Regions from separate parts of the Bradyrhizobium sp. LB14.3 genome, predicted to be linked through region 1. Evidence: predicted binding sites of a transcription regulator. Region 1 holds the regulator's gene; each other region holds the start of a gene.

Evidence for each region. Region 1 encodes HrcA, which represses chaperone genes, less so after heat shock. Its sites were predicted from a motif close to GTTAGCACTCNCNNNNNGNGAGTGCTAAC; they were not measured.
Region 2: a site for HrcA is predicted at 6,199-6,227, ahead of ABIB00_RS08075 (co-chaperone GroES). Genes of this name have one in related genera too.
Region 3: a site for HrcA is predicted at 9,894-9,922, ahead of ABIB00_RS33310 (co-chaperone GroES). Genes of this name have one in related genera too.

What each region holds. Positions count from the first base shown of each region.
Region 1 covers NZ_JBEPQT010000017.1:116,458-127,121, reverse strand. The annotation lists gene dnaK (molecular chaperone DnaK) at 34-1,935, opposite strand; gene ABIB00_RS26880 (hypothetical protein) at 2,330-3,271, shown strand; gene pncA (bifunctional nicotinamidase/pyrazinamidase) at 3,372-4,094, shown strand; gene grpE (nucleotide exchange factor GrpE) at 4,174-4,779, opposite strand; gene hrcA (heat-inducible transcriptional repressor HrcA) at 4,874-5,962, opposite strand; gene rph (ribonuclease PH) at 6,145-6,858, shown strand; gene rdgB (RdgB/HAM1 family non-canonical purine NTP pyrophosphatase) at 6,870-7,505, shown strand; gene hemW (radical SAM family heme chaperone HemW) at 7,492-8,646, shown strand; gene ABIB00_RS26845 (penicillin-binding protein activator) at 8,698-9,963, opposite strand; gene rsmI (16S rRNA (cytidine(1402)-2'-O)-methyltransferase) at 10,303-10,664, shown strand, end outside.
Region 2 covers NZ_JBEPQT010000003.1:171,823-182,486, reverse strand. The annotation lists gene ABIB00_RS08100 (MFS transporter) at 21-1,259, opposite strand; gene ABIB00_RS08095 (NupC/NupG family nucleoside CNT transporter) at 1,418-2,668, shown strand; gene ABIB00_RS08090 (O-linked N-acetylglucosamine transferase, SPINDLY family protein) at 2,772-4,907, shown strand; gene ABIB00_RS08085 (cupin domain-containing protein) at 4,920-5,447, opposite strand; gene ABIB00_RS08080 (usg protein) at 5,602-5,889, opposite strand; gene ABIB00_RS08075 (co-chaperone GroES) at 6,270-6,584, shown strand; gene groL (chaperonin GroEL) at 6,630-8,270, shown strand; gene lepB (signal peptidase I) at 8,373-9,119, opposite strand; gene ABIB00_RS08060 (LysR family transcriptional regulator) at 9,236-10,045, opposite strand; gene ABIB00_RS08055 (cysteine hydrolase family protein) at 10,177-10,664, shown strand, end outside.
Region 3 covers NZ_JBEPQT010000030.1:59,111-69,774, forward strand. The annotation lists gene ABIB00_RS33275 (histone) at 1-317, shown strand, start outside; gene ABIB00_RS33280 (TorF family putative porin) at 721-1,722, shown strand; gene ABIB00_RS33285 (ABC transporter ATP-binding protein/permease) at 1,988-3,751, opposite strand; gene ABIB00_RS33290 (L-lactate permease) at 4,068-5,732, shown strand; gene ABIB00_RS33295 (META domain-containing protein) at 5,865-6,263, shown strand; gene ABIB00_RS33300 (hypothetical protein) at 6,322-7,533, opposite strand; gene groL (chaperonin GroEL) at 7,736-9,361, opposite strand; gene ABIB00_RS33310 (co-chaperone GroES) at 9,505-9,801, opposite strand; gene ABIB00_RS33315 (hypothetical protein) at 10,133-10,654, shown strand.

The DNA.
Region 1 (10,664 bases):
TCCAAGTCGTCCGCATCATCACCCTCGCGGGGTTCAGGCGGACTTCTTGTTGTTCTTGTCGTCGTCGACTTCGGTGAATTCCGCGTCGACGACGTCGTCCTTGGCCGCATCCTTCTTGGCGTCGGCCTCGGCCTGCTGCGTGTAAATGGCCTCGCCGAGCTTCATCGAAGCCTGGGCCAGCGTTTGGGTCTTGGCCTTGATCGCTTCGGCATCGTCGCCCTTCAGCGCTTCCTTGAGGTCGCTGACGGCATCCTCGATGGAACGGCGCTCGGTCTCTGCGATCTTCGAACCGTGCTCGGCCAGCGCCTTCTCGGTCGAATGCACCAGTCCGTCCGCATCGTTCTTGGCCATGACGGCCTCGCGGCGCTTCTTGTCGGCCTCGGCATTGGCCTCGGCGTCCTTGACCATCTTCTCGATGTCGGCTTCCGACAGACCGCCGGAAGCCTGGATGCGAATCTGCTGCTCCTTGGAAGTCGCCTTGTCCTTCGCCGACACGTTGACGATGCCGTTGGCGTCGATGTCGAAGGTCACTTCGATCTGCGGCATGCCGCGCGGGGCCGGCGGAATGCCCATCAGGTCGAACTGGCCGAGCATCTTGTTGTCGGCCGCCATTTCACGCTCGCCCTGGAAGACGCGGATCGTAACCGCGTTCTGGCTGTCCTCGGCGGTCGAGAACACCTGGCTCTTCTTGGTCGGGATCGTGGTGTTACGGTCGATGATGCGGGTGAACACGCCGCCCAGCGTCTCGATGCCCAGCGACAACGGGGTCACGTCGAGCAGCAGCACGTCCTTGACGTCGCCCTGAAGCACGCCGGCCTGGATCGCGGCGCCGATCGCCACGACTTCATCCGGGTTGACGCCCTTGTGCGGCTCCTTGCCGAACAGCTGCTTCACGACTTCCTGGACCTTCGGCATGCGCGACATGCCACCGACCAGCACCACTTCGCCGATCTCGGCGGCGGTGAGGCCGGCATCCTTCAGCGCCTTGCGGCAGGGCTCGACGGTCTTCTGGACGAGGTCGTCAACCAGCGCTTCGAACTTGGCACGGGTGAGCCTCATCGTCAGATGCTTCGGGCCGGTCTGGTCCGCGGTGATGAAGGGCAGGTTGATCTCGGTCTGCGTCGTCGACGACAGCTCGATCTTGGCCTTTTCAGCGGCTTCCTTCAGGCGCTGCAACGCGAGCTTGTCGTTGCGCAGGTTGATGCCCTGCTCCTTCTGGAACTCGTCAGCGAGATAGCCGACCAGGCGCATGTCGAAGTCTTCGCCGCCGAGGAAGGTGTCGCCGTTGGTCGACTTCACCTCGAACACGCCGTCGCCGATTTCGAGAATCGAGACGTCGAACGTGCCGCCGCCGAGGTCGTACACGGCGATCGTACCGGCCTTGGTCTTGTCCAGACCATAAGCGAGCGCAGCCGCGGTCGGCTCGTTGATGATGCGCAGCACTTCAAGGCCCGCGATCTTGCCGGCGTCCTTGGTCGCTTGGCGCTGGGCGTCGTTGAAGTAGGCGGGAACGGTGATGACGGCCTGGTCGACCTTCTGGCCGAGATGAGCTTCCGCGGTCTCCTTCATCTTCTGCAAGATGAAGGCAGAGACCTGCGAGGGCGAGTAGGTCTGGCCGTCGGCCTCGACCCAGGCGTCGCCGTTGGAAGCCTTCACGATCTTGTACGGAACGAGCTTCTTGTCCTTCTCGACCATCGGGTCGTCGTAGCGGCGGCCGATCAGGCGCTTCACTGCGAAGAAGGTGCGCTCGGGATTGGTGACGGCCTGGCGCTTGGCAGGCTGGCCGACGAGGCGCTCACCGTCGTCGGTCACGGCGACGATCGAAGGCGTCGTGCGCATGCCTTCGGAATTCTCGATGACTTTGGCGTTCTTGCCATCCATTACGGCGACGCACGAATTCGTGGTACCGAGGTCGATCCCGATGACCTTTCCCATGGTCCTGATATCCTTGTTTTTGCGGCAGGCTGGCTGGGCCCAGAAGGCACCCGAACCGAAACCCCCTAAGATCAAACATTCGCGATATTGCGATGGTTGACGCTCATATAGGAGGGGGGGAGGGGCCCGCAAGGAGAGAACGCAAGTTTCGGCCGTGAAAACATCGGGTTTGAGAGCATCATATCCGGGCTGAACCGCCCTTGCGGGTGAGGAATTATTAACAGGTTCAGATATCAGCCAGCCCCCGCCGCCATGATCCGCGCGCCCTGTTACCGGGGAGGCAAACCCGCTAAAAGGCGGTCGCCGGAGAGCCGCCATCGAGGCTGCGCCGCGCGACAAAGCGGCCCGGTGGCCGACCATCGAACGGCCTCAATGTGAACCAATCAGAGTGCCCATGAAGCTGACCCGCCCCCTCGCTGCGCTCGCCCTCCTCGTCGCCTCCGCACTTCCGGCTCTGGCTGCCGACGCCGTTTTCCCGCCTGGCTTGCGCCTCGGCATGGTGCCGTTGGTCGGCCTCAGCACGGCCAAGACGTTTCCGGGCTTCCAGAGCGAGGACGGCAACGTCAAGGTGCTGATCACCGAGCTGCCGCCGGCGGCTTATGGCGAGGTCGTGAGCGCCTTCAATTCCAATCCGGCCGGAACCAACGGCGTCAAGCAGGACAAGATCGAGACGCCTGCGGGCCTGGCCTATTTCACCACCGAGAGCGGCAAGGCCGGCGAAACCCCCGTGAGGCGCTATTCGATGATCGTGCCGGGCGCCGGCTTCTCCGGCTATATCGCGGTGCAGATTCCGGAGAATGCGATCAAGATCTACACCGACGAGGCGGTGCGGCAGATGTTTGCGAGCGTCGCCACCCGCAAGCAGGTCTCGGCCGACGAGCAGCTCGCGCTGATGCCGTTCAAGATCACCGATCTCGCCGAATTCAAGGACGTCCGCACGCTGGCGCCGGGCTCGAGCATCATCTTGGCCGACGGCGACGAGGGCACAGGCTATGAATCGAAGCCGTTCATGATCCTCGGCGTGATCGGCGCCACCCCGCAGCAGGCCGACGACCGCGCCCGCTTCGCCCAGGAGGCGGCGCTGCAGATTCCTGGCGTGCGCGAGTCGCGCATCACCATGTCCGAGCCGCTTCGCATCAACGGCCAGCAGGGTTTCGAGACCCGGATCGACGGTATCAGCGGCAAGGACAAGACGGCGGTGACCGTGGTGCAGTGGATCCGCTTCAGCAGCGCTGGCGCTTCGCTGCGCATCATCGCCAGCGCCCCGCGCGACCAGTGGCCGGCCGCCTTCACCCGCTTCCGCGCGGTACGCGACGGCATCCAGCCGAAAGGCTGAAAGGCCCATGCGCTGACCACATCCGGCTGCATTTTCGGGCTTCTGTTCGTACACGAGCGGAACTAGGCTCTCCTCCGTTCAATCTGGAGGGAGGCGGACCATGCTGGATCGGCGAAACATCTTGACGGCGCTTGCAACGACGGCGCTCGCGACCCTCGTGCCAAGCGCGCTCTTAGCAGCGGCATCGATCAAGCCGGACGATGCATCCGCGCTGCTCGTGATCGACGTGCAGAACTGCTTCCTGCCCGGCGGCAGCCTCGCCGTAAAGGAAGGCGAGCAGGTGGTGCCGGTCATCAACAAGATGGCCAAAGCGTTTTCGAACGTGGTGATGACACAGGACTGGCACACGCAAGGCCATGTTTCGTTTGCGTCGGCACACTCCGGCAAGAAGCCGTTCGAGACCGTCGATCTTCCCTACGGCAAGCAGGTGCTGTGGCCCGACCATTGCGTGCAGGGCACCGATGGCGCCGCGCTATCGAAGGACCTTGCGATCCCGCACGCCGAACTCATCATCCGCAAGGGCTTTCACAAGGACGTCGACAGCTATTCGGCCTTCCTCGAAGCCGACGGCAAGACCTCGACCGGCCTTGCCGGCTATCTGAAGGCGCGCAAGATCAAGCGCCTCTTCGTCGCGGGGCTGGCGACGGATTTCTGCGTCGCCTGGACCGCGCTCGACGCCCGCAAGGCGGGCTTCGAGGTCTATGTGGTGGAAGACGCCTGCCGCGGCATCGACAATCAGGGTTCGCTCGCAAAAGCCTGGGCCGACATGGCCAAGGCCGGCGTGAAGCGGATTCAGTCTGCGGATATCGCGCCGAGCGCGTAGGCGACGCCAAGAGCTGCAAGACCGTCATCCCGAGGAGCGCGCTTCTCCGCGCGCGTCTCCTCAACATGGGGATTGAGAGCTAAACCGGCTCGTTGCTGTTGGCGGCGGGCGCGGCCTTCGCGCCGCCCTTGGCGACACCTACCAAAGCGGGGCGCAGCACGCGCTCGCCGATGGTATAGCCGGCCTGCATCACCTGCACGACGGTGCCGGCGGGCACCGACGCATCGGGAACCTCAAACATCGCCTGCTGGAAGTTCGGGTCGAACTTCTGCCCCGAGGGGTCGAACTTCTTCACGCCGTGTTTTTCCAGCGCGTTGAGCAGCGAGCGCTCGGTCAGCTCGACGCCCTCGATCAGCGAAGCCAGGCCGGGATCGGCCGCCGCACGGGCATCGGCCGGAACGGCATCGAGCGCGCGCTGGAGGTTGTCGGCGATATCGAGCACGTCACGGGCAAAGCCGGTGACGCCGTAGAGCTTGGAGTCAGCGACCTCCTTGGCGGTGCGCTTGCGCAAATTTTCCATCTCGGCCAGCGTCCGCAGCATGCGGTCGCGCGCCTCGGCGGCTTCCTTCTGCAAAAGCTCGACCGAGCCGGGCTCGGGATCATCCGGCATGATGTAGGGTTTTGACACCACGGGCTCGGGCGTCGCAGCGGCCGCGTCTTCGGGTTGCCGGTCTCGATCGGTCATCGGCTCTCTTCTCAAACGTCTCAGGGATTTTCTCGCCCGGATATCGTGCTTCGGGCGGCGAAAATCAAGCGCCCGTGATCGGCCCAGGCGCCGGTCAGCCCCCCAGGAGGCGACTGACGATGCGGGCGGCGTAGTCCACGGTCGGGATCACACGGGCATAATTCAGCCGTGTCGGCCCGATTACGCCCAGAACGCCGACAATATGGCCGGCGGCATCCCGATAGGGCGAGATGATGGTGGAAGAGCCCGACAGCGAGAACAGCTTGTTCTCACTGCCGATGAAGATCCGCACGCCTTCCGCGGTCTCGGCCCGGCCGAGCAGGTCGATCACGCCGCGCTTGGTTTCGAGATCGTCGAACAGCAGGCGAACGCGCTCCAGATCCTCCAGCGCATGCAAATCTTCGAGCAAATTGGCGTGGCCGCGGACGATGAGCTGGCGGTCCTCGCTCTCGCCGCCGGACCAGCTGGCGATACCGGCGGAAATCACCTTTTGCGTGAGCTGATCGAGCTCGGCGCGGGCCTCTCCAAGTGCGGTCTCGAGCTCGAGCCGCGCCTCGGCCAGGGTCCGGCCGCGGATCCGCGCGTTGAGGAAATTGCCGGCCTCGGTGAGTGCCGAGGAGGGAACCCCGAGCGGCAGCACCAGCACGCGGTTTTCAACCTGGCCATCCTCGCCGACCAGGATCACCAGCGCCTTCTCCGGTTCCAGGCGGACGAATTCGATGTGTTTGAGCCGCGCATTGGATTTTGGCGTCAGCACTACCGCGGCGGCGCGCGTGAGGCCGGAGAGCCGCGTCAGCGCCTCCTCCAGCGCGGCCTCGACTGATTGCGCCTGCCCGACGGAGGTGAGCTGGCTCTGGATCGCCTGCCGCTCGGCCTCGGTGAGGTCGCCGACCTGCATCAGGGCATCGACGAAGAAGCGCAGGCCGAGTTCCGTCGGCAGCCGGCCGGCGGAGGTATGCGGGGCATAGATCAGGCCGAGCTGTTCCAGATCGGCCATGACGTTGCGGACCGAGGCCGGCGACAGCGGCATGGCGATCAGGCGCGAAATATTGCGCGAGCCCACGGGCTCCCCGGTCGCGAGATAACTTTCGACAATTTGACGAAAGATGTCGCGGGAACGCTCGTTGAGCTGGGCGAGACCCGCGCGCGGCGCGATCAGATGGATCGGATCGTGATGGGCCACAGACGGTAACTCCTCTCGGATGCACGTAATTTGTCTATCCCGGGCGCTTCTGACAAGCGTGGCGTTCGCGGATCGAAAATCGGGGGTGAATCAAGGTCTCGATCTTCCCCCTTGCCGCCCACCCTCACCCCACCTACAAGCACCGCGAATAGCCCTTTTCCGAGAGTTTTGGAGGATTTCCCATGCGGCCAAGCCGCCGTGCGCCTGACGAATTGCGCCCCGTGACGCTGGAGCGCGGCGTGGTCAAATATGCGGAAGGCTCGTGCCTGGTGAAATTCGGCGACACCCACGTGCTGGTCACCGCCACACTGGAAGACCGCCTGCCACCATGGCTGAAGGGCCAGGGCCGCGGCTGGGTCACCGCCGAATACGGCATGCTGCCGCGCGCGACCTCGGAACGCACCCGCCGCGAGGCCTCGGCTGGAAAGCAGAGCGGCCGCACCGTCGAAATTCAGCGCCTGATCGGCCGTTCGCTTCGCACCATCATCAATCTCGAAGCGATGGGTGAGCGCCAGATCACGGTCGATTGCGATGTGCTCCAGGCCGATGGCGGCACCCGCACGGCCTCGATCACCGGTGCCTGGGTCGCGCTCGCCGATTGCGTCAACTGGATGAAGGCGCGCAACATGGTCAAGGCCAACGTGTTGCGCGACAACGTCGCCGCGATCTCCTGCGGCATCTACAAAGGCACGCCCGTGCTCGACCTCGACTATGCCGAGGATTCGGAAGCCGACACCGACGCCAATTTCGTCATGACGGGCGATGGCCGCATCATCGAAGTCCAGGGCACAGCGGAACGCGAGCCGTTCACGGAAGCCGAGTTGCTGGCGCTGATGGCGCTGGCGCGCAAGGGCGTCGCGCGTCTCGTGGACTTGCAGAAACTGGCGGTAGCGTAGTCAATAGGCCGATGCATCGCCGAATCACCGGAAAGCTAGTCATCGCGACCCACAATCCCGGCAAGCTCGCCGAGATGAAGGAGCTGCTCGCGCCTTACGGCATCGAGGCGGTGTCGGCCGGCGAGCTCGGCCTCCCTGAGCCGGAAGAAACCGGCAACGATTTCCGCAGCAATGCCGCGATCAAGGCGATCGCGGCAGCCAAAGCGACGAAGCTTCCGTCTTTCGCCGATGATTCCGGCATCGTGGTCGAAGCGCTCGATGGCGCGCCGGGCATCTACTCAGCGCGCTGGGCCGGTCCGAGCAAGGATTTTGCCGCGGCGATGGCGCAGATCGAACGGCTGTTGCAGGAGCGCGGCGCGACCACGCCCGACAAGCGCAAGGCGCACTTCGTTTCCGCGCTCTGCGTCGCATGGCCCGACGATCATCTCGAAGAGGTCGAGGCGCGCGTCGACGGCACGCTGGTGTGGCCGCCGCGCGGCACCGCCGGCTTCGGCTACGACCCGATGTTTTTGCCCGACGGCCACAGCCGCACTTTCGGCGAGATGGAGAGCATCGAGAAGCACGGCCTGCCGCCGCTCGGTCTTGGTCTGTCGCATCGTGCCCGCGCCTTCGTGAAACTGGCGGAGATCTGCCTTGGACCGCGCTAAGGAAGCCTTCGGCGTCTACGTGCACTGGCCGTTCTGCCTGTCGAAGTGCCCCTATTGCGACTTCAACAGCCATGTCCGCCACGTTGCGATCGACGAAGCGCGTTTTGCGGCAGCATTCGCGCGTGAGATCGAAACGACCGCGCAACGTTCGCCCGGTCGCGAGGTCACCTCGATCTTTCTCGGCGGCGGCACGCCATCGCTGATGCAGCCTGCGACCGTCGGCGCTGTGCTCGACGCCATCGGCAAGCACTGGGCTGTGGCGAAAGACGTCGAAGTCACGCTGGAGGCAAACCCGACCAGCGTCGAAGCCACGCGCTTTGCCGGTTATCGCGCCGCCGGCGTCAACCGTGTCTCGCTCGGCGTGCAGGCGCTCGACGATGCCTCACTGAAAGCACTGGGCCGCATGCACAGTGCGCGCGAGGCACTCGATGCCGTCGCCATCGCGCGCCGCTCGTTCGATCGTTATTCGTTCGACCTGATCTACGCCCGTCCCGACCAGACGCCGGCGATGTGGGCCGATGAACTGCGTCTCGCGATCGATGAAGCGGCCGAGCACCTGTCGCTCTATCAATTGACGATCGAAGAAGGCACGCCGTTCTTCGGCCTGCATCAGGCCGGCAAGCTGAAGACGCCGGATGAAGCGGTCGCACGCGCGCTCTACGACGTCACGCAGGAGACCTGCGACAAGCTCGGCCTGCCCGCCTACGAGATCTCAAACCATGCGCGGCCGGGCGCCGAGTGCCGGCACAATCTGGTCTACTGGCGCGGCGAGGAATATGCCGGCGTCGGCCCCGGCGCTCATGGCCGGCTCGACATCGACGGTATCAGGCACGCCACCGCCACCGAGAAGCGCCCCGAAGCCTGGCTGATGCGGGTCGAGACCAACGGCGACGGCATTGTCACCGACGATCTCCTCAACAGCGAAGAGCGCTCCGACGAATTCCTGCTGATGGGATTGCGCCTTGCAGAAGGCATCGACCCCGAGCGCTACAGGGCTCTCTCCGGCCGCTCGCTCGATCCCAAGCGCATCACGCTGCTGCGCGAAGAAGGCGCGATCACAGTGGATGCAACGGGGCGTCTGCGCGTCACGAGCAGCGGATTCCCGGTGCTGGACGCGGTGGTCGCGGATCTGGCGGCGTAAGCTCTCTCTATCGTCGTCCTGGCGAAAGCCAGGAGGACGTCGAGGAACCAGCTACGCCCCAAAATTCTTCGGCGAGCCCGCGACGGCCACGCCGCCGCCGGTCGTCACCTTCATCACCGCAAGCCCGCGCTCGTTCGTCCCATCGGCGCGGAAGCGGAACAGGCCGTCGATGCCGGCAAAGCCGGAGGGATTGGTGAGCACGTCCGACGAGAAGCGCGTCGTGCCTTGCGTGCGCGCCAGCGCGGCGACGAGGGCGACCGCGTCATAGGCGAGCGTTGCGGTACGCACCGGCTCGGCGCCGTATTTGGTGCGATAGCGGCCGGAGAAGGCGCGGAAGCCGGCCGGGTCCGGCGCGGCGTAGAGGCCGCCTTGCAAGCTTGGGCTGGCATAGACGCGCGGACCGTCCCACAGGCCGGTGCCGAGCAGCTGGATATTGCGCAGATTTGCACCCGCCGCGGTCATCGCATCGGCGACTGCGACGACGGCGTCGCCGTCATCGGCGATGAACAACGCATCGGCGCTGCCGAGTTGCTGCGCCACGGTCCGGGCCGGCGTCGCGCGATCGGCGCCGTATTTCTCGAACGCGACGATGCGCCCGCCGCGGCGCGGCACTGCCGCCTTCACCGCGGCCTCGACCACATTGCCATAGGCATTGTCTGGCACGAGTACGGCGACGGCGCGCTTTCCGATGCCGGCAGAATATTCGACGATGCGGTTGACGTCGGATTCCGGCAGGAAACTCAGCAGATAAACGCCGCGGCCGGCGATGCTGGAGTCGGTCGAGAACGCGATCACCGAGATGCCGCGCGTGCGCGCGATCTGGGCCACCGCAGGCACGGACTGCGCGAACAGCGGTCCCAGGATGATCTCGGCGCCCTCGTCGACCGCCTGCTGCGCGCTCGCCTGCGCGCCCTGCGGGCTGCCATTGTCGTCCTTGATCAGGAGCTGGATGTTGGGATTCTGGAACTCGGCCAGCGCCATCTCGGCGGCGTTGCGCATCGACTGCGCGGCAAGACCCGCATTGCCGGCCGCCGAGAGCGGCAGGATCACGGCGACCTTCACCCCGCCGGTGCCGGCGGTCGTTGCCTGTTGCGGCGGGCCTGCCGGCTGGGCAGGAGGCGGGGAGGAACTGCTGAACGGACTGGAGAACTGGCTCAGGCTCTGCTGGACGCCGGCGCAGGCCGACAGCAGCGGCGTGCCGAGCAACAGGCCGAGCGCGCTCCGCCGGGTCGCCCCTGATATCAGGGGCGATATCAGAGGCCCCTGAACGGGAGACTCCTCCGAAAAGGAAGATCTGGGATCACGCGGGCCCGTCATAGCAGCTTCTCTTCTGACCGACCGTCGCCAGCCGGTCACGACATTGTTTCCACGACACAAGCCGTGAATTCAGGCATATTGTCGGCAAATAGTTAACTCAAACAAAAGGATAATGACCGCTTAACGCGGCTCAACCTTAAAGTCCTGGCTAGCTGTCCACCGTCCGCCACCCAGCATCAAGGCGGCGTTTCCGCCGTGAATATGGCGCTGACGCTCCATTCCCTCTGGAATGTGATGCCGGATGGATCACATTCCCGTCCTTCCTCGCCCCTCACCCAAGCGATCTTTTTCCAAGGACCGGTTCCCAGCCCCGGGGATCATGCCTAAGTTCGATTCATTATGCGCGCAAAGCCATCCCCGATAAATACACCTGAGACTGCGGATCCCGCCTCGCGCGGTTTCTCCATCGACGCCCATCGTCTTGCGGCGCCGAAGGCCGCGCCGGGCCTGCATTTGGTCGCGACCCCCATCGGCAATCTCGGCGACATCACGCTGCGGGCGCTGCAGACCCTCGCCGGGGTCGATGTCATCGCCTGCGAGGACACCCGCATCACGCGGCGTCTGACCGAGCGCTACGCCATTGCGGCGCAGCTCAAGCAATATCACGAGCACAACGCCGAAGCGGCCCGTCCAAAAATCCTGGAGGCGCTGGGGCAGGGCGGCTCCATCGCGCTGGTGTCGGACGCCGGCACGCCGCTGAT
Region 2 (10,664 bases), on a different contig from region 1:
CGGAGAGAGAGAGCGAGCTCCTACTCCAGCGTTTCCACCTGCCGCAGGCTCGGAAACAGCTTCATCCATAGCAGCGCCACTGCGACCGTGCAGACGCCACCGAGAACGGCGGCCGGCATGGCGCCGAACAGTGCGGCGGCGACCCCGCTCTCGAACTGGCCGAGCTGGTTGGAGGCGTTGATGAAGAGGAAGTTCACCGCGCCGACCCGGCCGCGCATCTCGTCGGGGGTCGCGAGCTGCACCAGCGAGAAGCGGATCACGACACTGATCGTATCGGCCGCGCCGAGAATAGCGAGCGCGAGCACCGACAGCCACATCCAGGACGACAGTGCGAACACGATCGTCGCGACGCCGAACACGATCACCGCCTGGAACATGCGCAGGCCCACATGCCGCGAAATGGCGTGCCGCGCCAGCACCATGGTCATCGCCAGCGCGCCGACCGCCGGCGCGGCGCGTAGGATCCCGAGCCCCATCGGACCGGTCTGGAGGATGTCGCGTGCATAGATCGGCAGCAGCGCGGTGACGCCGCCGAACAGCACCGCGAACAGATCGAGCGAGATGGTGCCGAGGATCGCCGGATTGCTGCGGATGAAGCGGACGCCGGCAAAGACATTGTCCGAGTTCGTCCCCTCCTTGGCGATCGCCTGCGGGCGCGGCCGAATGAAGCCGGTCAGGATCATTCCAAAGATCCAGAACAGTACCATGACCGCATAGGCAAGATGCGGCGCGACCGCGTAGGCAAAACCGCCGAGGGCCGGCCCCGTGATGGTCGCGACCTGCGCGGCACCGCTGGAGACGGCGGTGGCGCGCTGCAGCGAGCCCTGCGGCGCGATCGCCGGCAGCAGCGCCGCGGTGGTCGGACTTTCGAAGGCTCCGGCAATGCCGAGCACGAAGGTCGCCACAAAAATCTGCACTTCGCTGACCAAGCCGAGATAGGTGATGAGGCCGAGATAGAGCGCGGTCGCGGCTTCCACGAGCTGGCAGAGCTGGACCACGCGCTTGCGCTCGTAGCGATCGGCGGCATGGCCAGCGACGAACACCAGCAGCGCTGTGGGCAGGAATTGCACGAGGCCGACCATGCCGAGGTCGAAGGCCGAACCTGTGAGATCGTAGATCTGCCAGCCGATCGCGACCGCCGCGATCTGGCTGGAAAAGCGCGACAGGCTGCGCGAGAGCAGGAAGAACAGGAAGGCGCGGTGGGAGAGGAGCGCGCGGGCGCTGACCGGCGGATTGCCGGATATTGGCTGGTCTGGCATCGCCTCTTCGGACACGCTCGGACTATCCGGCTCCTGATGTCGACGTGCTCCGCGTGGCTGACGCGGGCCTGCTTGTCAACAGAGGGATGCTCCGACAATCTCCCGGCATTGCGTTTGCAACGCACGGGCGGCCATAATCATCGGGGTTTGGGGACATCATGCTGCGGCTGCAATCGGCACTCGGCGTTTTCGCATTGCTGTTGATCGCCTTGGTACTGAGCGAAAATCGCCGCGCAGTCTCGCTGCGCCAGGCGGCGATCGGCCTCGTCGCCACTTTCGTGACCACGATCGTGCTCCTGAAGGTGCCCGTCGTCGCGCGCACCTTCGGTGCCATCAACGATGCCGTGGGCGCGATCTCGGCGGCCTCGCGCGCCGGCTCGTCCTTCGTGTTCGGCTATATCGGCGGCGGGCCCCTGCCCTTCGACCTGAAAGTGCCGGGCGCCGATTTCATCCTGGCCTTCCAGGCGCTTCCGATCGTGCTGGTCATGAGCGTGCTGACGACGCTCTTGTTCTATTGGCGCGTGCTGCCGCCAGTCGTGCGCGGGATGGCCTGGCTGCTGGAGCGGACGCTGGGGGTCGGCGGCGCGGTCGGACTCTCGACTGCCGCCAACATCTTTCTCGGCATGGTCGAAGCACCGCTGTTCGTGCGGCCGTATCTCGCGCAGATGACCCGCAGCGAATTGTTCCTGGTGATGACCGGCGGCATGGCCGGCATCGCCGGCACGGTGCTGGTGCTCTATGCGACGCTCCTTGCTCCCCTCATTCCTGACGCCGCCGCGCATTTCGTCATTGCCTCGGTGCTGGGCGCGCCGGCCGCGATCCTCGTCAGCCTGATCATGATTCCGGAAACATCCGACAAGCGCACCGGCGGCGCGCTGGAGGATCCCGAGATGGAGGTCTCCGGCACGATGGATGCAATCGTGAAAGGCACCGGCGCGGGGATCGAACTGCTGATCAACATCGTCGCGATGCTGCTGGTGCTTGTCGCGCTGGTCTATCTCGTCAACGCCATCCTCGGCCTGCTGCCGAACGTCGGCGGCGCCGCGATCTCTTTGCAGCGCCTGCTTGGCCTTGTGATGGCGCCGGTGTGCTGGCTGATGGGATTGCCCTGGGATCAGGCCGTCACCGCCGGGAGCCTGATGGGCACCAAGACCGTGCTCAACGAATTGATCGCCTATGTCGACTTCTCAAAGCTGTCGCACGATGCGCTCGATCCGCGCTCGCGGCTGATCATGCTGTACGCGATGTGCGGCTTCGCCAATTTCGCCAGCCTCGGCATCATGATCGGCGGTCTCGGCGTGATGGCGCCGGAACGGCGCGAGGAAATCAACGCGCTCGGGCTGAAGTCGATCGTATCAGGCACGCTGACGACGTGTTTGATGGGCGCGATCGTGGGGGTGCTGACGTGAGGCTTGCGTGAGGCTTGCGTCCTCATTGCCAGGATGGAGTGCAGCGCAATCCGGACAATACTTCCATGTTAATCTCGCCTGGAGATTCGGGTGGAATTGATTCATGGGCAACGGCGTTGGTCAGCGTGCATTTCAAAATGCCCGGATTCAGAAACGGCAAAAAGCCGAAGTGACGCCGCTGCTCGAGCGCGCCCTCCATCTGCATAAGGCGGGGCTTCTCACCGAGGCTCAGGCCGCCTATCGCCAACTCCTGGAGCTTGCGCCCGATCAGTTCGTAGCGCTGCATTTGCTCGGCGTGCTGGAGTCTCAAGCCAAAAACTATCAGCAAGCCGAAATTCTACTAAGCCGAGCGGTTGCCGTGGATCCGCGGTCTCCTGAAGCCCAGATGAGCCGTGGCGTCGCGCTGAACGGGCTGCAACGTCATGATGAGGCCCGCGAGAGCTATAAAAAAGCCATCGCTTTGCGGCCCAATTACGCCGTTGCCCTGTCCAATCTCGGTAACGTGTGCCTCGCCCTGGATCTTCACCATGAAGCGCTCGAAAGTTTCGACAAGGCGCTCGCAATCGATGGAAACCTTGCCGATGCCCATAACGGCCGAGGCTGGGCGCTCTGCAGTCTGCGCGACTATGGTGAGGCCATTGCGAGCTTGAACCGCGCGCTATCGATCCAGCCCAATCATGTCTCGGCACTGACGAACCGCGCTGCTGCATGGCTGGAACTTCTGCGATTTGACGAAGCCTCAGCGGATTACAACCGGGTGATCGCTCTCGCACCCGACAACGCGAACGGGTGGTATGGGCGGGCCACTGTCCTGGTCCGAAACAAAGGAATTGCCGGCGCATTGCCTGATTGCGAGAAGGCTCTCGCGATCAATCCCGCTTTCTTTCAGGCCCACATCCTGCTTGGCCAATGTCTCGCGGGACTTGGCCGGGTCGACGAAGCCCACGCCAGTTTCGACAGGGCTCTTGCCATCAAGCCTGACTTCGAGGACGCGATCACCAACAAGATATTCGCGCTCGATTTTGTGGCGGACGCCAGCGTTGCGCAGCATCAGCAAGCGCGGCAGCTTTGGTGGGAACGGGTCGGCGCGAAGATCGCTTCAGCAGCGGTAGGACCGCATGACAACAGCCGCGATCCGGATCGCCGTCTGGTGCTGGGTTATGTCTCGTCGGATTTTCACGCGCATTCGGCGGCGTTCATTTTCAAGCCGGTCCTGCAGCACCATGATCGGACACAGTTCGAGACCGTGTGCTACTCTTGTTCGCCGAAAGCGGATGCGACGACCGGCGAATTTCAAGGGATCGCCGACCGCTGGCGCGACGCCTCGCAATGGACCGACGATCGCCTCGCCGCTCAAATCCGCGCCGATGGCATCGACATCCTGATCGATCTGTCCGGCCATACCAAGGGACACCGGCTCGGCGTGTTTGCGCGCAAGCCGGCACCGGTCCAGGTGCATGGCTGGGGCCACGGCACCGGCACCGGGCTGCGAACGATCGATTATCTGTTCTCGGACCCCGTCGCGATTCCTTTTGCGGTTCGGCCGCTGTTTGCGGAGACCGTTGTCGACCTGCCATGCTTTGTGACGCTGGTGCCGCTGCCGGACGGGATTGCGCGGGCGCCAGCGCCGGCGATCTCGAACGGTTTCATCACATTCGGCGTCTTCAACCGTATCAGCAAGATTTCGGACGAGGCGGTGGAAGTCTGGTCCAGGATTCTCGAGCAGGTGCCGGGTTCGCGACTGCTGATCAAGGATTTTGCGCTGGACGATCGGCTGGTCCGCGACAATCTGCTGGCGCGGTTTGCAGCTTGCCGGTTGCCGGCCGAACGCGTCGACCTGCTCGGAGCCACCTCGCGAACCGAGCATCTGGCATCGTTCAATCGCGTCGATATTGGCCTCGACCCGTTCCCGCAGAATGGCGGCGTCAGCACTTGGGAAGCCTTGCAGATGGGCGTGCCGGTGGTGGCGAAGCTCGGTAACAGCCTGCCTAGCCGTGCTGCGGGCTCCATCCTCACCGCGCTTGGCCTGCCGGACTGGGTCGCGAATAGCGATGAGGCGTATGTCGAAATCGCGGCTGGCCGTGGATCGCAGATCGGCGACCTCCAGAACTTGCGCTGCGAACTGCCCGGACAGATCAGGGCTGCAGCCGCCGGCAACCCCGTCTCATACACGCAAGCAGTGGACGATGCCTATCGCGCGATGTGGAAACGCTATTGCAATGGCCGCTCCCCGCAATGACGACGAGAGAGCTTACGCTTTCAACTCCACCGTCCTGAACTCCGCCGGCAGGATTACCTCCAGCAGCTCGACGTCGTCCGAATAGTCCAAAATCATGTGCTTGATCTTCGGCGGCTGAGTCCAGGCGCTGCCTTCTTTCATCAGCGTCTCGCCCTCTCCGTCCATATAGGTCTTCACCCAACCCTTGAGCACGTAGACCATCTGGAATTCGACGGCGTGGAAGTGCAGCTTCGACACTTCGTTCGGATTGCAGGGACCTTGCAGCCGGATCACGTGCGCTTGCGCGAGGCCGTGGCTTGCAGCAGCGATGCCGAGATCGCGATACTTCGCGTAGGTGCGCAGACCGTCGGCCTTGAAGTCTTCCTCGCGGTGATGGCTGATGGCGATGCGCTGCTTGGGACGCACTGGCTTTTTCGGGGTGACAGTGCGCGCCTTCGCTTTCACCGCCTTGCGCGCCGATAATCGGGGCGCGGCCTTGGCGCCGCTCCGCTTCTTCACCGCGACTTGCAATGCGCTGCGCGATTTTGCTTTCTTGGCCATGGGCCGGCCTCCCGTTTTGTTGTGGGGGAGACGCTAGCACAGAAAAAAGACTCGTAGGGTGGGTAGCCGTAGGCGTAACCCACCTCTTTCGCTTCCGAGCATACAATCAGTGGTGGATCACGCTGCGCTCATCCAGGTCCTACGCATCCCGCGATCAATGCAACCGAAACACACCGTCGACCGCACGCAGCTCGGCCGGCTTGATCAGCTTGGAATGCACGACCGTCACTGAGAACAGTGGGCCGTCGAGCTTCTGCTGCCAAAACGCCAGGAAATCCGTCAGCGCCGGGAATTTCGGAAACATGTCGTAGTTCTGCCAGACATAGGTCTGGAGCAGCGAGCGATGATCCGGCATCCGGTAGAGAATTTCCGCCGTCGTCAGCCCGTAACCCAGCACCTGTTTCCGGAAATCGTCGGAAACAACCCCAACCCGCGAGACCATGCCAACCTCCTTTGCAGGAGCGCATATTCAAGGGGTGGCTTTCCGGTACGCGCCCTACGAGCCACCCGGTGGAGATGCGCTCACAAGATAGAAATGTGACGCAAACTGACAATCCATCTCAAGCCCAAAAGTTTAACAAGCTGTTGAAATTCAATGCGTTAGCAGCAGATGCGGCACTGTGCTAATACGGCCCTAGTTGGCCGGTTAACGATGGTAAAGAATTCTGGCAGGCAGCGCTTCTGAGTGCTGATTTTTCTGGTAGAAGCCCTTGCCCCCGCAAAAATCCTGGCCTATTTGAGGTTCACCCGTCTTAGCACTCGCGGGCATCGGTTGCTAACATCCTGAAAACATCAATCCGCGCAAACGTTTAGGAGAACTGCATGAAATTCCGTCCGCTTCACGACCGCGTCGTGGTCAAGCGCATTGACGCAGAAGAGAAGACCGCTGGCGGCATCATCATTCCCGACACCGTCAAGGAAAAGCCCTCGCAGGGCGAAATCGTCGCTGTCGGCCCCGGTGGTCGCGACGAAGCCGGCAAGCTGATCCCGATCGACCTGAAGGTCGGCGACCGCGTGCTGTTCGGCAAGTGGTCCGGCACTGAAGTCAAGATCGACAACGTCGATCTGCTGATCATGAAGGAAAGCGATGTCATGGGCGTCCTCGACGTCCCCGCTTCCAAGAAGAAGGCGGCCTAACAGCCCCCTCTCCCCACCCAGCTAGACACCCAAGGAAAAATCCAGATGGCAGCTAAAGAAGTCAAATTCGGCGTCGATGCACGCGACAAGATGCTGCGTGGCGTCGACATCCTCGCCAACGCCGTCAAGGTGACGCTCGGCCCCAAGGGCCGCAACGTCGTCCTCGACAAGTCGTTCGGCGCTCCCCGCATCACCAAGGACGGCGTCACCGTCGCCAAGGAGATCGAGCTCGACGACAAGTTCGAGAACATGGGCGCGCAGATGGTGCGCGAAGTCGCCTCCAAGTCGGCTGACGCGGCCGGCGACGGCACCACCACCGCAACCGTGCTCGCGGCTGCGATCGTTCGTGAAGGCGCCAAGTCGGTTGCCGCCGGCATGAACCCGATGGACCTGAAGCGTGGTATCGACCTGGCCGTGGAAGCCGTGGTCGCCGACCTCGTCAAGAACTCCAAGAAGGTCACCTCGAACGAGGAAATCGCCCAGGTCGGAACCATCTCCGCCAACGGCGATGCCGAAATCGGCAAGTTCCTCTCCGACGCCATGAAGAAGGTCGGCAACGAGGGCGTCATCACGGTTGAAGAAGCCAAGTCGCTCGAGACCGAACTCGAGGTTGTCGAAGGCATGCAGTTCGACCGCGGCTACATCTCGCCCTACTTCGTCACCAACGCCGACAAGATGCGCGTTGAAATGGAAGATGCTTACGTCCTCATCAACGAAAAGAAGCTATCTCAGTTGAATGAATTGCTTCCCTTGTTGGAAGCCGTGGTGCAGAGCGGCAAACCGCTAGTGATTATCGCCGAAGACGTCGAAGGCGAAGCTCTTGCCACCCTGGTCGTCAACCGTCTCCGCGGCGGCCTGAAGGTCGCGGCCGTCAAGGCTCCGGGCTTCGGCGATCGCCGCAAGGCCATGCTGCAGGACATCGCGGTTCTGACCGGTGGTCAGGCGATCTCGGAAGATCTCGGCATCAAGATGGAGAATGTCACGCTCGCCATGCTCGGTCGCGCCAAGAAGGTGATGATCGACAAGGAAAACACCACCATCGTCAGCGGGGCCGGCAAGAAGGCCGACATCGAGGCGCGCGTGGCCCAGATCAAGGCGCAGATCGAGGAAACCACCTCGGACTACGACCGTGAGAAGCTCCAGGAGCGTCTGGCCAAGCTCGCTGGCGGCGTCGCGGTGATCCGCGTCGGCGGCGCGACCGAGGTCGAGGTGAAGGAGCGCAAGGATCGCGTTGATGACGCGATGCATGCGACCCGCGCGGCTGTGGAAGAAGGCATTGTCCCGGGCGGCGGCGTCGCCCTGCTCCGTGCTTCCGAGCAGCTCAAGGGCCTGCGCACCAAGAACGACGACCAGAAGACCGGCGTCGAGATCGTGCGCAAGGCGCTCTCCGCGCCCGCTCGCCAGATCGCGATCAACGCCGGTGAAGACGGCTCGGTGATCGTCGGCAAGATCCTGGAGAACAAGACGTATGCTTACGGCTTCGACTCCCAGACCGGCGAGTACGTCAACCTGGTCACCAAGGGCATCATCGACCCGACCAAGGTCGTGCGTACCGCGATCCAGAACGCAGCCTCGGTTGCGGCCCTGCTGATCACCACGGAAGCCATGGTCGCCGAGTTGCCCAAGAAGGGCGGCTCCGGCCCCGCAATGCCCCCGGGCGGCGGCATGGGCGGCATGGATTTCTGATCCAGCCACTCCGGCAAACCACAAAATGCGAAACCCCGGCAGCAATGCCGGGGTTTTGTTTTGGGGAACGATCGTTTCACGCCGCCAGAATGACGGGAGGCCTCACCACACCTTCCCCAGCCGCTCCATGTGCGGCTCGCCGTGTTCGTCGAGCGACCAGAATATCCGCGTCACCTTGCCGACGAGATTGTCCATCGGGATGAACCCCATCACGGACATCATGCGGCTGTCGGTGGAGTTGTCGCGGTTGTCGCCAAGCGCGAAGAAATGACCTGATGGCACCGTGAAGACGCTGGTGTTGTCGAGATAACCGTTGTCGACGCAGTCATATGTCATATAGCTCGCGCCGTTCGGCAGGGTCTCGCGCCAACGCTTGACCCCGGTGCCGGCATCCACACCGCAGGCGGAGCCCCCGGGCACGCTCGCGAGAGCGACGCGCGTCACCGGGCGGTCATTGAGGAAGAGCTGGCCCTGCCGCATCTGGATGCGATCGCCGGGCAGCCCGACCACGCGCTTGACGTAGTCGACCGAATTGTCATTCGGCGTCCGGAACACCACCACATCGCCAAACTCGGGCTCGGCCGCAAAGACGCGACCCGAGATCCATGACGGCGCGAAAGGAAAGGAATAGCGGCCATAGCCATAGGCATATTTGGCGGCGAACACGTAGTCGCCGACGACCAGCGTCGGCCTCATCGAGCCGGACGGGATGTTGAACGGCTGAAACAGGAAGATGCGAAACAGGAACGGCGGCGACCACAGCACCGGGATCAAGAGGATCAGGATAACGATCGCCTTCCATTCCCGCGATTTGGCCTGCGGGTGGGTGGTGTCCTGGAGAGTGGTCATGCACCTGCCCCGATCAAGCCTGTGGTCGTCGCCAGACTACGCAACCTTCGCGCGAGCGCAATCTCACAACTTGGTCGCGCGGCGTGTGGATCGCGTTCACACTCAGCCGCGGGCGATCAGTCGCGCGAAAGATCCCTGAAGCAGTGACGCACCCATTCAATGGTGAGCCGCGTCGCGGGATCGCGCTTGAGGTGGTTCTGTACCAAAAGCCAAACGTCGCGGCGCCGGGGCAGCAGCGTGGCGCGCAGACTGTGGTCGGAGAGCAATCCTCCGCAGCTATGTTCGGGCAGCACGCCGACGGCTTGGTGCGACTGGATCATGGTCCGGACAATGCGGACATTGTCGGTTACAGAGCGCGCGTTTGTCAGCCGCCTGGCGCGCAAATACTGCGCCTCGGGAATGGCGTCGAGCTCATCGGGAAAGCCGCAAACGACAGGCTCGCCACCCCCGAAATCGATGGGCTCGAAGAAATACAGTCTGACCTCGCCGAGCTTGGAGATGGTGAAGTCGCCCTTCTCCGGCTTCCGCAAGCGGATGGCGAGATCGGCCTGCCAGCGCGAAAATTTGACGTTGCCGCTGGAGGTGAGGAACTGAAGGGTGAGGCCGGGGTGATCGCGCAGGAACGCGCAGGCATGCGGCGCCAGCAGCTCCTCGGCGACCGCATTGGTCGAGGCGATGCGCAGGCGGCCGACCGGACCGGGCTGACTCTCACCGATGCGATCAATCGCGGCGACGTGCGCCGCCATCGCACCGACATGCTCGAGCACCGCCTCGCAATGCCGCGTCGGCCGTCGCAGGCCGTCGACGGCATCGAACAGCGGTACGCCGAGATCGCGCTGGATGCGTGCGAGCCTTCGGCCGACTGTGGTCTCGTCGATGCGCAGCCGCGCGCTGGCGGCGATGATGCGCAGATCGTCCCAGTTCATGGGCACGAGCCTAGCAGGTGCGGCCAATCCCTGCAAATTCGCAGCCATCTGCTGCAATAGTCCTGCACAATGGCAGGCCGCCGCCGCGCTAATGTTGCGTCACCAATACTCCCTTAGAAGGCCTGACCAGCATGACCGCTCCAAAAACCCTGCTCGAATTGTCCGGCGCTGATCTCAATCCGCCCAAACTCAGCGAGTCCTGTCTCGTGCTGATCGACATCCAGAACGAATACCGCGCCGGCCCCCTCGCTTTGCCAGACCCCGAGCCCGCAATCGCCGTCGCTGCGAAGCTTCTCGCCCGCGCCCGGAAGTCGGGCGCCGCGATCTTCCACATCGCGCACAAGGGCCGCGCCGGCAGCCTGTTCGATCGCGCCGCCGATCGCGGCGCCATCGTCGCCGAGCTCGCGCCACTTGCGGGCGAGTTCGTGATCGAGAAGGAGCTGCCGAACGCCTTCGCCGGCACCGATCTGCAGGCGCAGCTCGCCGCGAGCGGACGCAAGAACATCGTGCTGGCCGGCTTCATGACGCATATGTGCGTCAGCTCGACCGCCCGGGCTGCGCTCGACCTCGGCTTTCGCACGACGATCGATGCCGATTCCTGCGCCACGCGCGATCTGCC
Region 3 (10,664 bases), on a different contig from region 1:
TAGCGGCGAAGAAGACCGCAAAGAAGGCAGCCAAGAAGTCCGCGAAGAAGTCTGCCAAGAAAGCCACCAAGAAATCAGCGAAGAAGGCCGCGTCGAAGAAGGCCGCAAAGAAGTCGGCCAAGAAGGCAGCTCAGCCGGCTGCACCTAAGAAGGCCGCCAAGAAGGCTGCCAAGAAAGCGGCACCGAAGAAGGCGAAGGCAGCTCCCGCGCCGAAGCCGTCAGCGCCAGCAACTCCGGCTCCCGAGCCTGCCGCCGAGACAAGCTGGGCGATGCCTTCGTCTTCTGCGGAAGCGACGCCGGCCGAGGGACAAGGTTAGGCCAAAGGCTGGATCCAATCCGACGACCATGATCGACAACAGGAAGGCCGCAGCGGTGATGCTGCGGCCTTTTTGCATCGGCGCGACGGCGCGCGGAGATTGTCTTGTCCGGGAGCAGCCTGATTCGTCGCGCGGACAGCACGGTACCGCGGGTCCCGTACTAACCCGGGCATGTCTGTGCGCTTTGCAATGCAAATGATGTGATCGGGAAGACACACAGGCTGACAACCTTTCGTGGAATCGTCAGAACGCCCAAAAAGTCAGCAGATGCCTGCGATATTTGCTTCACGGTTCACGTCACCCCATCCAAATTGCCGCGGTTACGAAATTTGCAATCAGGTCGTGCGTTCCGGGGGGCTTCCGGGATCCGACTAGGGTCTTAGAACTGGTGATGGGGATCGAAATGAAAAAAGTGGCTTTGTTGGCAACGGCGCTGGCAATGGTGACGAGTTCGGCTTTCGCGGCAGACATGGCGGTGAAGGCCAAGGCCCCGCCAGTGGTTGCGTTTGACCCCTGGGATATCGCCTTCGGCGGCGCCATCATGAGCGACTACATCTTCCGCGGCGTCACGCAGTCGAACCACAAGCCGTCAGTCGCGGCCTATTTTGAGCCGCGCTACAACGTCAACAAGGACCTCCAGCTCTACGTCGGCGTGTCCGCGGAGAGCATTTCGTTCGCCAATCGCGCCGCTGCTGAAGTCGACATCTACGGCGGTATCCGCCCGACCTTCGGCGCCTTCGCCTTCGACATTGGTATCTGGGGCTACCTGTATCCGGGCGGCAGCTGCGCCGACAACGTGCTCACCGGCGGCATTCCCGGCGGCAACGTCTGCGGCGTCAGCACGACCACGATCTTCCTCGCCGACGGCAACGTCATGAAGAAGGACGTCAGCTTCGTCGAAGTCTACGGCAAGGTGAACTACACCATCAACGACAGCTTCACGGTCGGCGCGACCGAGTATTACTCGCCGAATTTCCTGAACTCGGGTGCCTGGGGCAATTACGCTTCGTTGACCGCCAAGTACACGGCGCCCAGCACAGCCTTCGGCGCCTCCGGCATGGGCATGTACGTGTCGGGTGAATTCGGCCGGCAGTGGTTCGGTACCTCGGATGCCTTCTACGGCACCGGTGTCGGCACCGTTTTCGCCAACGGTATCCCCTACAAGGACTACAACACCTGGAATATCGGCATCGGCTTCACCTACAAGGTGTTCACGCTGGACTTGCGTTACTCCGACACCGACCTGAACAAGGGTGACTGCAACGCCTTCACCAGCGCCTTCAACGCCACCGGCACCACCAACGTCACCGCGATCAACCCGGGCGGCGCCGGCTCCAACTGGTGCGGCGCGGCCGGCATTGCCAAGCTGTCGTTCGACCTGACGGCGATGAGCAACCTGAAGTAAGCTTCTTCTCGAAGCGACTAGATAAGGGCGGCAGGGCAACCTGCCGCCCTTATGCTTTGGGTTGGGGTCTGCGAAAGGGCGTGGCCTTCATGGTTCGAGACGCGCCGTAAGGCGGCGCTCCTCACCATGAGGGTTGGGATTTCGTCGCGGGGCAGGACCTCATCCTGAGGGCCCGCCAGAGGCGGGCGTCTCGAAGGATGGGCCGCACGGAAGCCGCCCATCGGTCGTTTGAAAGCGATAGCCCGCGGGCCATCGCCGTTGCGCCTCAGCGCGCCGCGCTCGGCTCCTTCTCGACCGGCGCGCCACTGTCACCGAGAACGTGGATCGCGCCGTGCTTCACCATCGTTACCTTGCGGGTATGGAAGGCGTCGAGTGTCGAGCGGTGGCCGATGGAGACGAGGGTGGCCTGTGGCAGCTTCTCCGTCAGCAGCCGGTACAGCCGGGCTTCGGACGGTTCGTCCAGCGAGGCCGTGGCTTCGTCCAGGAACAGGTAGTCCGGCGCGTGCAGCAGCGCGCGGGCGAGCCCGAGGCGCTGCTGCTCGCCCAGCGACAGCATCCGATTCCAGTGGCCTTCCTCGTCGAGTCGCTCGGCGAGGTCGGGCAGTCCGACCGCGATCAGCGTGTCCCTGACGCGTGCGGTTTCGAATGCGCCCGGCGCGGCCGGATAGACCACGGCGTCGCGCAGCACGCCGACCGGGAAATACGGGCGCTGGGGGAGCATCATCAGCTTCGCCTTTTCCGGGACGAAGATGGTGCCGGTGCCGAACGGCCAGATGCCGGCGATGGCCCGGAACAGCGTCGACTTGCCGGAGCCTGACGGTCCGGTCACCAGCACGCGCTCCGACGTCTGGATGGAGAAGGCGTCGGCGGCGACCAGCGGCGTGCCGCTCGGCAGGTTCACGCAGAGCTGTTCGAGTGCGATAGTGCGATTGACGCCGGCGGGCTCGAGGGCAATCGCCGGCTCGTGCGGCGGCAGGTTCGCGGCCGCATCGACCGACATCTCGAAGCCGTCGAGGCGCGCGACGATCGAGCGCCATTCCGCCAGCGACCGGTACGCCGTGACGAAGAACGACAGTGCGCCCTGCACGCTTGAGAAGGCGGAGGCGGTCTGCATCATGTCGCCAAGCTGAATCTTCTTGGCGAAGAAGGCCGGCGCCACCAGCACGTAGGGAAAGATCACGGCGGCCTGCTGATAGCTCGCGGTGAACGCGGTGAGGCGCTTGGTCCGGCTCATGATGGCGTACCAATTGCCGATCACGAAGCCGAAGCGCTCCAGCAGGCGGCCGCGCTCGGCACCTTCGCCCTTGAGCAGCGCGATCTGCTCGGAGTTCTCGCGGACGCGGACGAGGTTGAAGCGGAAGTCGGCCTCATAGCGCTGCTGTTCGAAATTGAGATTGACCAGTGGCGCGCCGATCCAGTGCGTCAGCGCGGTGCCGAAGATCGCGTAGACCAGCGCGCCCCAGCACAGATAGCCGGGGATCATGAGGTCGGCGCCGAACAGGTGCAGCGGCGCGGCGTTGGACAGGCCCCAGAGGATGATCACGAAGGAGAACAGCGTCACGATCGACGAGAGCAGGCCGAGCCCGATGGTCAGGGTCTGCTCGACGAAGTTCTTGACGTCCTCGGTGATGCGCTGGTCCGGGTTGTCGGCCGCATCGCCCTTGAGCTGCATGCGGTAATGGGTGGCGCCTTGCAGCCATTCGCCCAGATAGTGCCGGGTCAGCCATTGCCGCCAGCGGATCTGGAGCCACTGGTTCAGGTACAGCTTGTAGACCGCCAGCGCGATGAAGGCGGAGGCGAGGCCGACGAAGATCCAGATCTGCGTGACGAAGGCATCCCAGTCGCTATTCTGGAGCGCACTGTAGAACCGGTTCTGCCATTGGTTTACCAGGACGTCGATCGCGACCAGCGCCAGCTCCATCGCGATGACAGCGGCGAGCAGGCCGCGGCCGGCCCATTTGTCCTCCGATCGGAAATAAGGGGCGGCGATTCGCCAGACGATCGCGAGCGTGGCGCGGATGTTCTTCACAGAGCTGGGTCTCCTGAGGGGATGTGCACAACTGCCCGGGGCCAAAGATTTGGGGCGCGACGGCGGAAATGGGCGCGCTTAGACTAAAGTCGCAGGTTCTGCAATTTGCGTTGGCTTGTCGCAGCTTGCAACCCTAGCATGGGCCTCAACGGCGCGGGGTGGGGTGCTTCGGGATTTCGCGGGCTTGTGAGCGGGAGGGGAACCGCTGCATTCGCGAGGAATTCGCGTCCAACTCGGCGGTTATCGCTTCAGCGTCGAGCAGGATCGGCTGTCCACGCGGGCCGCCTGCCGCACACATGCGTGGGGGAGGAAGACCATGTGGAATCAAGTCTATGACCCGTTGCACAGCCCTGTGCTGTCGACGATCGCGGCGGCAGTCCCTGTCGTCACACTATTGGTCCTGATCGCGAGCGGGCGCGTCCAGGCTCATATTGCGGCGATCATCGCCGTGATCGTGGCCAATCTGATCGCGATCTTCGTCTTCACCATGCCGGCCAACATGTCGATCCGCGCTTCGGTGCTGGGCATCGTCACCGGTTTCTTTCCGATCGGCTGGATCGTTCTCAACGTCATCTTCCTTTACCGGGTGACGGTGACCACCGGACGCTTCGAATTGCTCAAGCGCGCGGTCGGCGGGGTCACCGAGGATCGGCGGCTGCAATTGCTGCTGATCGCGTTCTCGTTCGGCGCCTTCTTCGAGGGTGCTTCGGGCTTCGGTACCCCGGTCGCGATCACCGGTGCCGTGCTGATCGGCCTCGGCTTCTCGCCGCTCGCGGCCTCCGGCCTGTCGCTGATCGCCAACACAGCACCGGTCGCCTTTGGCGCGCTGGGCACGCCGATCCAGGGCCTCGCTTCGGTCACCGGGCTCGATCCCTACATCCTCGGCGCGATGGTCGGACGGCAGTTGCCGATCTTCTCACTGATCGTGCCGTTCTGGGTGGTGTGGGCGTTCGCGGGCTGGAGGGGCATGAAGGACGTGTGGCCGGCGGTTCTCGTCACCGGCGTGTCGTTCGCAGTCCCGCAATTCGTGATCTCGAACTTCGTCAACCCCTGGATCGTCGACATCGGCGCGTCGCTGATCTCGATGGGCGCGCTGATCCTGTTCCTGAAGGTGTGGCAGCCCAGGCAGCTCTGGCTGTCGCCGGCGCTGCGCAGCCGTGATGAATCGACCTCCACCATGGCGGCCGCAAAACCCCTCGACAAGACGCCGCTCACCCAGAGCGAGATGTTCAGCGCGCTGCTGCCTTGGATCATCGTCTGTATCGTGATGCTGATCTGGGGCAACGGTGCCTTCAAGACCTGGGCGAACTCGATCTTCACCTGGAACTACCCCGTTCCCGAGCTGCATCAGATGATCAACAAGATGCCGCCGGTCGCACCGGGACCGACGAAAGAGAGTGCGGTGTTCGGCTTCACCTACCTGTCCTTCACCGGCACGGGCATGCTGATCGCGGCGATCATCTCAGGCTTCCTGATGGGCGTCGGTCCTGGCCGGCTCTTGACGGAATACGGCCGCACCATCCGGCTGTGCGCGATCTCGCTGATCACGATCTCGGCGATGCTCGCGATCGGCACGCTGACGCGGCTCTCCGGCGTGGACGCGACGCTCGGCCTCGCCTTTGCTGCAACCGGCGTGCTCTATCCCTTCTTCGGCACGCTGCTCGGCTGGTTGGGCGTGGCGCTGACGGGATCGGATACCGCTTCCAACGTTCTGTTCGGAAATCTTCAGAAGATCACCTCCGAGCAGCTTGGCCTGTCGCCGATCCTGATGGCGGCGGCAAACTCGTCCGGCGGCGTGATGGGCAAGATGATCGACGCCCAATCGATCGTGGTCGCCTCGACCGCGACCAACTGGTACGGCCATGAAGGCACCATCCTGCGCTTTGTGTTCTGGCACTCGATCGTGTTGGCTTCCCTGGTCGGCGTGTTCGTGACGTTACAGGCCTATGTCTGGCCGTTCACGGCGATGGTGCTGAAGTAGCAGGCCACGCCCGGCGTCGATGCAAATCCCCGCGGAGGTCTCTCCGCGGGGATTTTTGCATGCGGGCGAAGCTTCTCATTGCAGCTGCCGTCTTATAGAAGGTGCGGCAAATCAGGTCGGTCGAGAGGTCTCATGGTTTCGCTCAAGCAGATGGTGTGTGCGGCGGTTGCGACGCTCGCGATGGCCACTGTCGCGCGTGCCGATGACGGTTTCCCGTTCGGCACCGAGATGACGCTCGAAGCACTGCCGCAGCCCGGCTCGAAGCGGATTCCGAACATCGAGATCGGCGACAATGGCGAGGTGGTGCTGGAGCTCTGGTGCAAGGGCGGCAAGGGCCAGTTCTCGGTCGCCGGCAACACCGTGATCTTCATGCCCGGCCAGATCCAGGACCGCTCCTGCCCGCCGGCAAGAGCGCAGGCCGACGACGATCTCGTAGCAGCGCTCGGCAGCGCCGAGACCTGGAAGCGTCAGGGCGACGAGCTCACGCTCGTCGGCCCCAAGCCGCTGCGCTTTCGCGTCAACGGGAATTAGCTTTCGTGTCCCGGCCCTGCAGCGCTTTCGCGCTGCGTCCGGGGCACCCTGCCTCGTACTACTTCCACACCGACTTGTCGGCGTCCCAGCGCTGGCCTTTCAGCTCCTTGGTGAGCGCCTCGACCGAACCGTTGTCGTCGGGCTGATCGCCTTCCTCGTCGGCCGTCGCTTCGTCCGAGAGATTGAGCTTGGCGCCGCTGCTCTCGTCGGCTGTCGTGGTTGCGGGGCTGCCGATCCAGAGCATGAGCTTGTCGGACGTGCCGGGTTTGTCGGGCGAGAAGAGCCCTGCAACCTCGATCGTGTCGGTCAGCTCGAGTGCCGGGAAATCCTGGTTCGGCCGCTTGAACACCAGCTTGAGCTTGCCGGTGGCCGGGTTGAAGCTTTGCGAGACCGGCTTTGCCGCGAGCGTCCTGCTCAGCACGCCAGCCACCGCGGCCGCGAGCTTGTCGCGGTTGAGCTTGTCGCCGTCGCGCCAGTCGGCGGCGGGGATGCGGATGGTGCGGTCCATCTCGGTCATGCCCGCGGTCCAGCCCGCGGTGATGACGCCGGGCATCGCCTTGAATTTCTCCAACAGGGCGCCTGCGCGCTCCGGATCGACCGACATGTTGATGGTCTGCTCACCTGCGCGCAGCGCGTCGCAGCCGACGGTGAGACTCGCCAGCGTCACCTCGACGTCCTGGCCCTTCAGGCTCTTCAGGAACTCCGTCGCGGCATCCAGCTTGACCTTGACCGCAATCGCTTCCGGCGAGACGTCGGTGAAATCCTTCGGCTGCGGCGTGATGCCGTCGTCGGAGGTCTGGTTGTCCAGGAATTCCTTCTCGCTGAGATCGGAATTGTCGGGAGAGGTGACCTCGGTCACGGCCTGGCCAATGCTGATCTGGCCGCGGAATTCGAACGTGTCTCCAGCCTGTTTGCGCAGCAGTTTGACGGTGACGGGCGCTTTCGCGCCGAGGCTCTGCGTCGTACCCGTCAGGTTCTGGCCGGCGACCTGGAGATTGACGACGAAGCGGTCCTTGCGGTCGGAATTCTTCGCGACCGGATAACAGACGTCGAGCACGGCTGCGGTGACGGTCTTGCCCTGGCGTGTCTCCTTCAGGATCACGTCGGCATTGCCGTCCATCAGCCCGTCGATCGAGGTGAAATAGCGCGTCTCCGCGCCGCCGGGCGCCGTGGCCTTCGGCGACAGCTTCATCTGGGCGGATGCGACCTCAGGCGAAACTGCAAGCAGAGCCGCCAATAAAACTGTCGGGCAAACCAGAAGCGCGCGCATCGACGAAATCCCCGGGCAATGGGGCATGATCCGGAAAAGTGTGAAGCGGTTTTTCCGATCAGATCATGCCCAAACAATTCGAATCGGGCGTTACCGTAGTGGGTTTTGGGCGCCGGTTGAATTGGAAAGCACAGGCCATGATCGGCAAAAAAGAAGGCCGCCCGGAGGCGGCCTTCGCAACACTGTCAGGCGAGGATCGGCCTTAGAAGCCGCCCATGCCGCCGCCCGGCATGGCGGGCGCTTCCTTCTTCGGTGACTCGGCGACCATGGCCTCGGTGGTCACCAGCAGGCCGGCGATCGAGGCGGCGTCCTGGAGCGCGGTGCGGACCACCTTGGCGGGATCGATGATGCCCTTGTCGACCATGTCGACATAGTCCTCGTTCTGGGCGTCGAAGCCGAAGGTCTCGGACTTGTTCTCCAGGATCTTGCCGACGACGATCGAGCCTTCCACGCCCGCGTTCTCGGCGATCTGGCGAAGCGGAGCTTCCAGCGCCTTCAACACGATGTTGATGCCGGCCTGCACGTCCGCATTGGCGTTGGTGAGACGGCCGACGGCTTTCTTGGCACGGAGCAGCGCGACGCCGCCGCCGGGGACGATGCCTTCCTGCACCGCGGCGCGGGTGGCGTTGAGCGCGTCCTCGACGCGGTCCTTCTTCTCCTTGACCTCGATCTCGGTGGCGCCGCCGACGCGGATCACCGCGACGCCGCCGGCGAGCTTGGCGAGGCGCTCCTGGAGCTTCTCACGGTCGTAGTCCGAGGTGGTCTCCTCGATCTGGGCCTTGATCTGGCCGACGCGGGCCTCGATCTCGGGCTTCTTGCCGCCGCCCTTGACGATGGTGGTGTTCTCCTTGTCGATCACCACCTTGCCTGCCCGACCCAGCATCTTCACCGTGACGTTCTCGAGCTTGATGCCGAGGTCTTCGGAGATGAGCTGACCGCCGGTGAGGATCGCGAGGTCCTCCAGCATGGCCTTGCGGCGATCACCGAAGCCCGGCGCCTTGACGGCGGCGACCTTCAGGCCGCCACGGAGGCGGTTGACGACCAGGGTGGCCAGCGCCTCGCCCTCGACGTCCTCGGCGATGATGACGAGCGGCTTGCCCGACTGCATCACAGCTTCCAGCACCGGCAGCATGGCCTGCAGGCCGGACAGCTTCTTCTCGTGCAGGAGGATGTAGGCGTCCTCGAGCTCGGCGGTCATTTTCTCGGGGTTGGTGACGAAGTAGGGCGACAGATAGCCGCGGTCGAACTTCATGCCCTCGACGATCTCGACTTCGGTCTCGATCGACTTGTTTTCCTCGACGGTGATGACACCCTCGTTGCCGACCTTCTGCATCGCCTGGGCGATCATCTTGCCGATGGCGGTGTCGCCATTGGACGAGATGGTGCCGACCTGGGCGACCTCGGAGGAGGCTGCGACCGGCTTGGCGCGCTTCTGGATGTCCTTGACGACAGCGGCAACCGCGATGTCGATGCCGCGCTTGAGATCCATCGGGTTCATGCCGGCAGCAACCGACTTGGCGCCTTCGCGCACGATGGCCTGGGCCAGCACGGTCGCGGTGGTGGTGCCGTCACCGGCGAGATCGTTGGTCTTGGAGGCAACCTCACGGACCATCTGGGCGCCCATGTTCTCGAACTTGTCCTCGAGCTCGATCTCCTTGGCGACGGTGACGCCGTCCTTGGTGATGCGGGGCGCGCCGAACGACTTCTCGATGAGGACGTTGCGGCCCTTCGGGCCGAGCGTCACCTTGACGGCGTTGGCGAGAATGTCGACGCCGCGCAGCATGCGATCGCGCGCGTCTCCGGAAAATTTGACGTCTTTGGCAGCCATGGTCTGTAATTCCTCTTGTTTCGTGATGTGTCTGCCGCTCGGCGTCGCAAGTCCGGAGTCCGGAATCGAACCCGGCGGAATGATGGATGCCCGGATCTCAGGGACCCGGGCATGACATTCAGCGGCTGTTCAGGCTGATGGCCTTAGGCCATGACGCCCATGATGTCCGATTCCTTCATGATCAGGAGATCTTCGTTGTCGATCTTGACCTCGGTGCCCGACCACTTGCCGAACAGCACGAGGTCGCCGACCTTGAGGTCGATCGGGGTCAGCTTGCCGGCCTCGTCGCGGCCGCCGGGGCCGACGGCGACGATTTCGCCCTGGGACGGCTTTTCCTTGGCGCTGTCCGGAATGATGATGCCGCCCTTGGTCTTTTCCTCGGCGTCGATACGTTTGACCACGACACGGTCATGCAGCGGACGAAATTTGGATTTAGCCATGACGTTTCCCTTTGGAGGCTCGCTTCGGATGTAGCGGAAGTGGATGGGGCGGCGCTTCCCGTCCACCCTCTTGCCGAGGATCGGACGGCGCGCTTAGCAATCGGGCTTTCCGAGTGCTAATAGTGCGTCCGGAAATATGGCTTGGCCGCGATCCTGTCAAGCAAAGGTGGTTAAGCGATTGGTGAGGCGGATATAGGATTGTGTCTACAGAAACCTATTGGTCGCGCTGGCGTATAAAGGACGTCATTGCTCCGACAGCGGTTTTGCGCTTGGCTGCAGGAGGGATGCGGTCGAGGTCTTGTTTGGGGGGCAGTTTGCTCGGGGGAATGTCATGATCAGTTCAGCTCACGCACGCACGGTTGCCAATCTGGCGGCCGCCTCTTGCCTGGCGCTGCTGCTTGGCGCCTGCGGCGGCGGCATGAGCCTGCCGTCGTTCTCGTCGTCCTCACCGCCGCCTGAGGCCGAGCCCGGGGCCGGCCCGGAAATGCCGGCGTCGATCCGCGCCGACGAGATCGTCGGCCGCTGGGGTCTCGCCTCGTTCCAGAACCCGGCCGACCGCGCCCGCACCGAGGCTGCCGCCCGGGCCCAGTGCAAAAATCCTTACGTGATCACCGCCGGCTCCTCCGGCGGCGTCATCATGCATCTCGCCGACCAGGCGACGCCGCAGGAGCTGCGGCTGAAGGGCTCGCCCAGCGGCAAGAACTATATCGGGCCGGCGGGTCCGACACCGGGCGAGCAGGACCGCGAGATCGTCTCCTTCGACGGCCGCGTCCTCATCACCCGCTTCATCGACAAGGATGCCGCCACCCGCTACGGCAACATGGTCTACGTCCGCTGCGCGCCAAGGGCGTGATCGGGGCGCC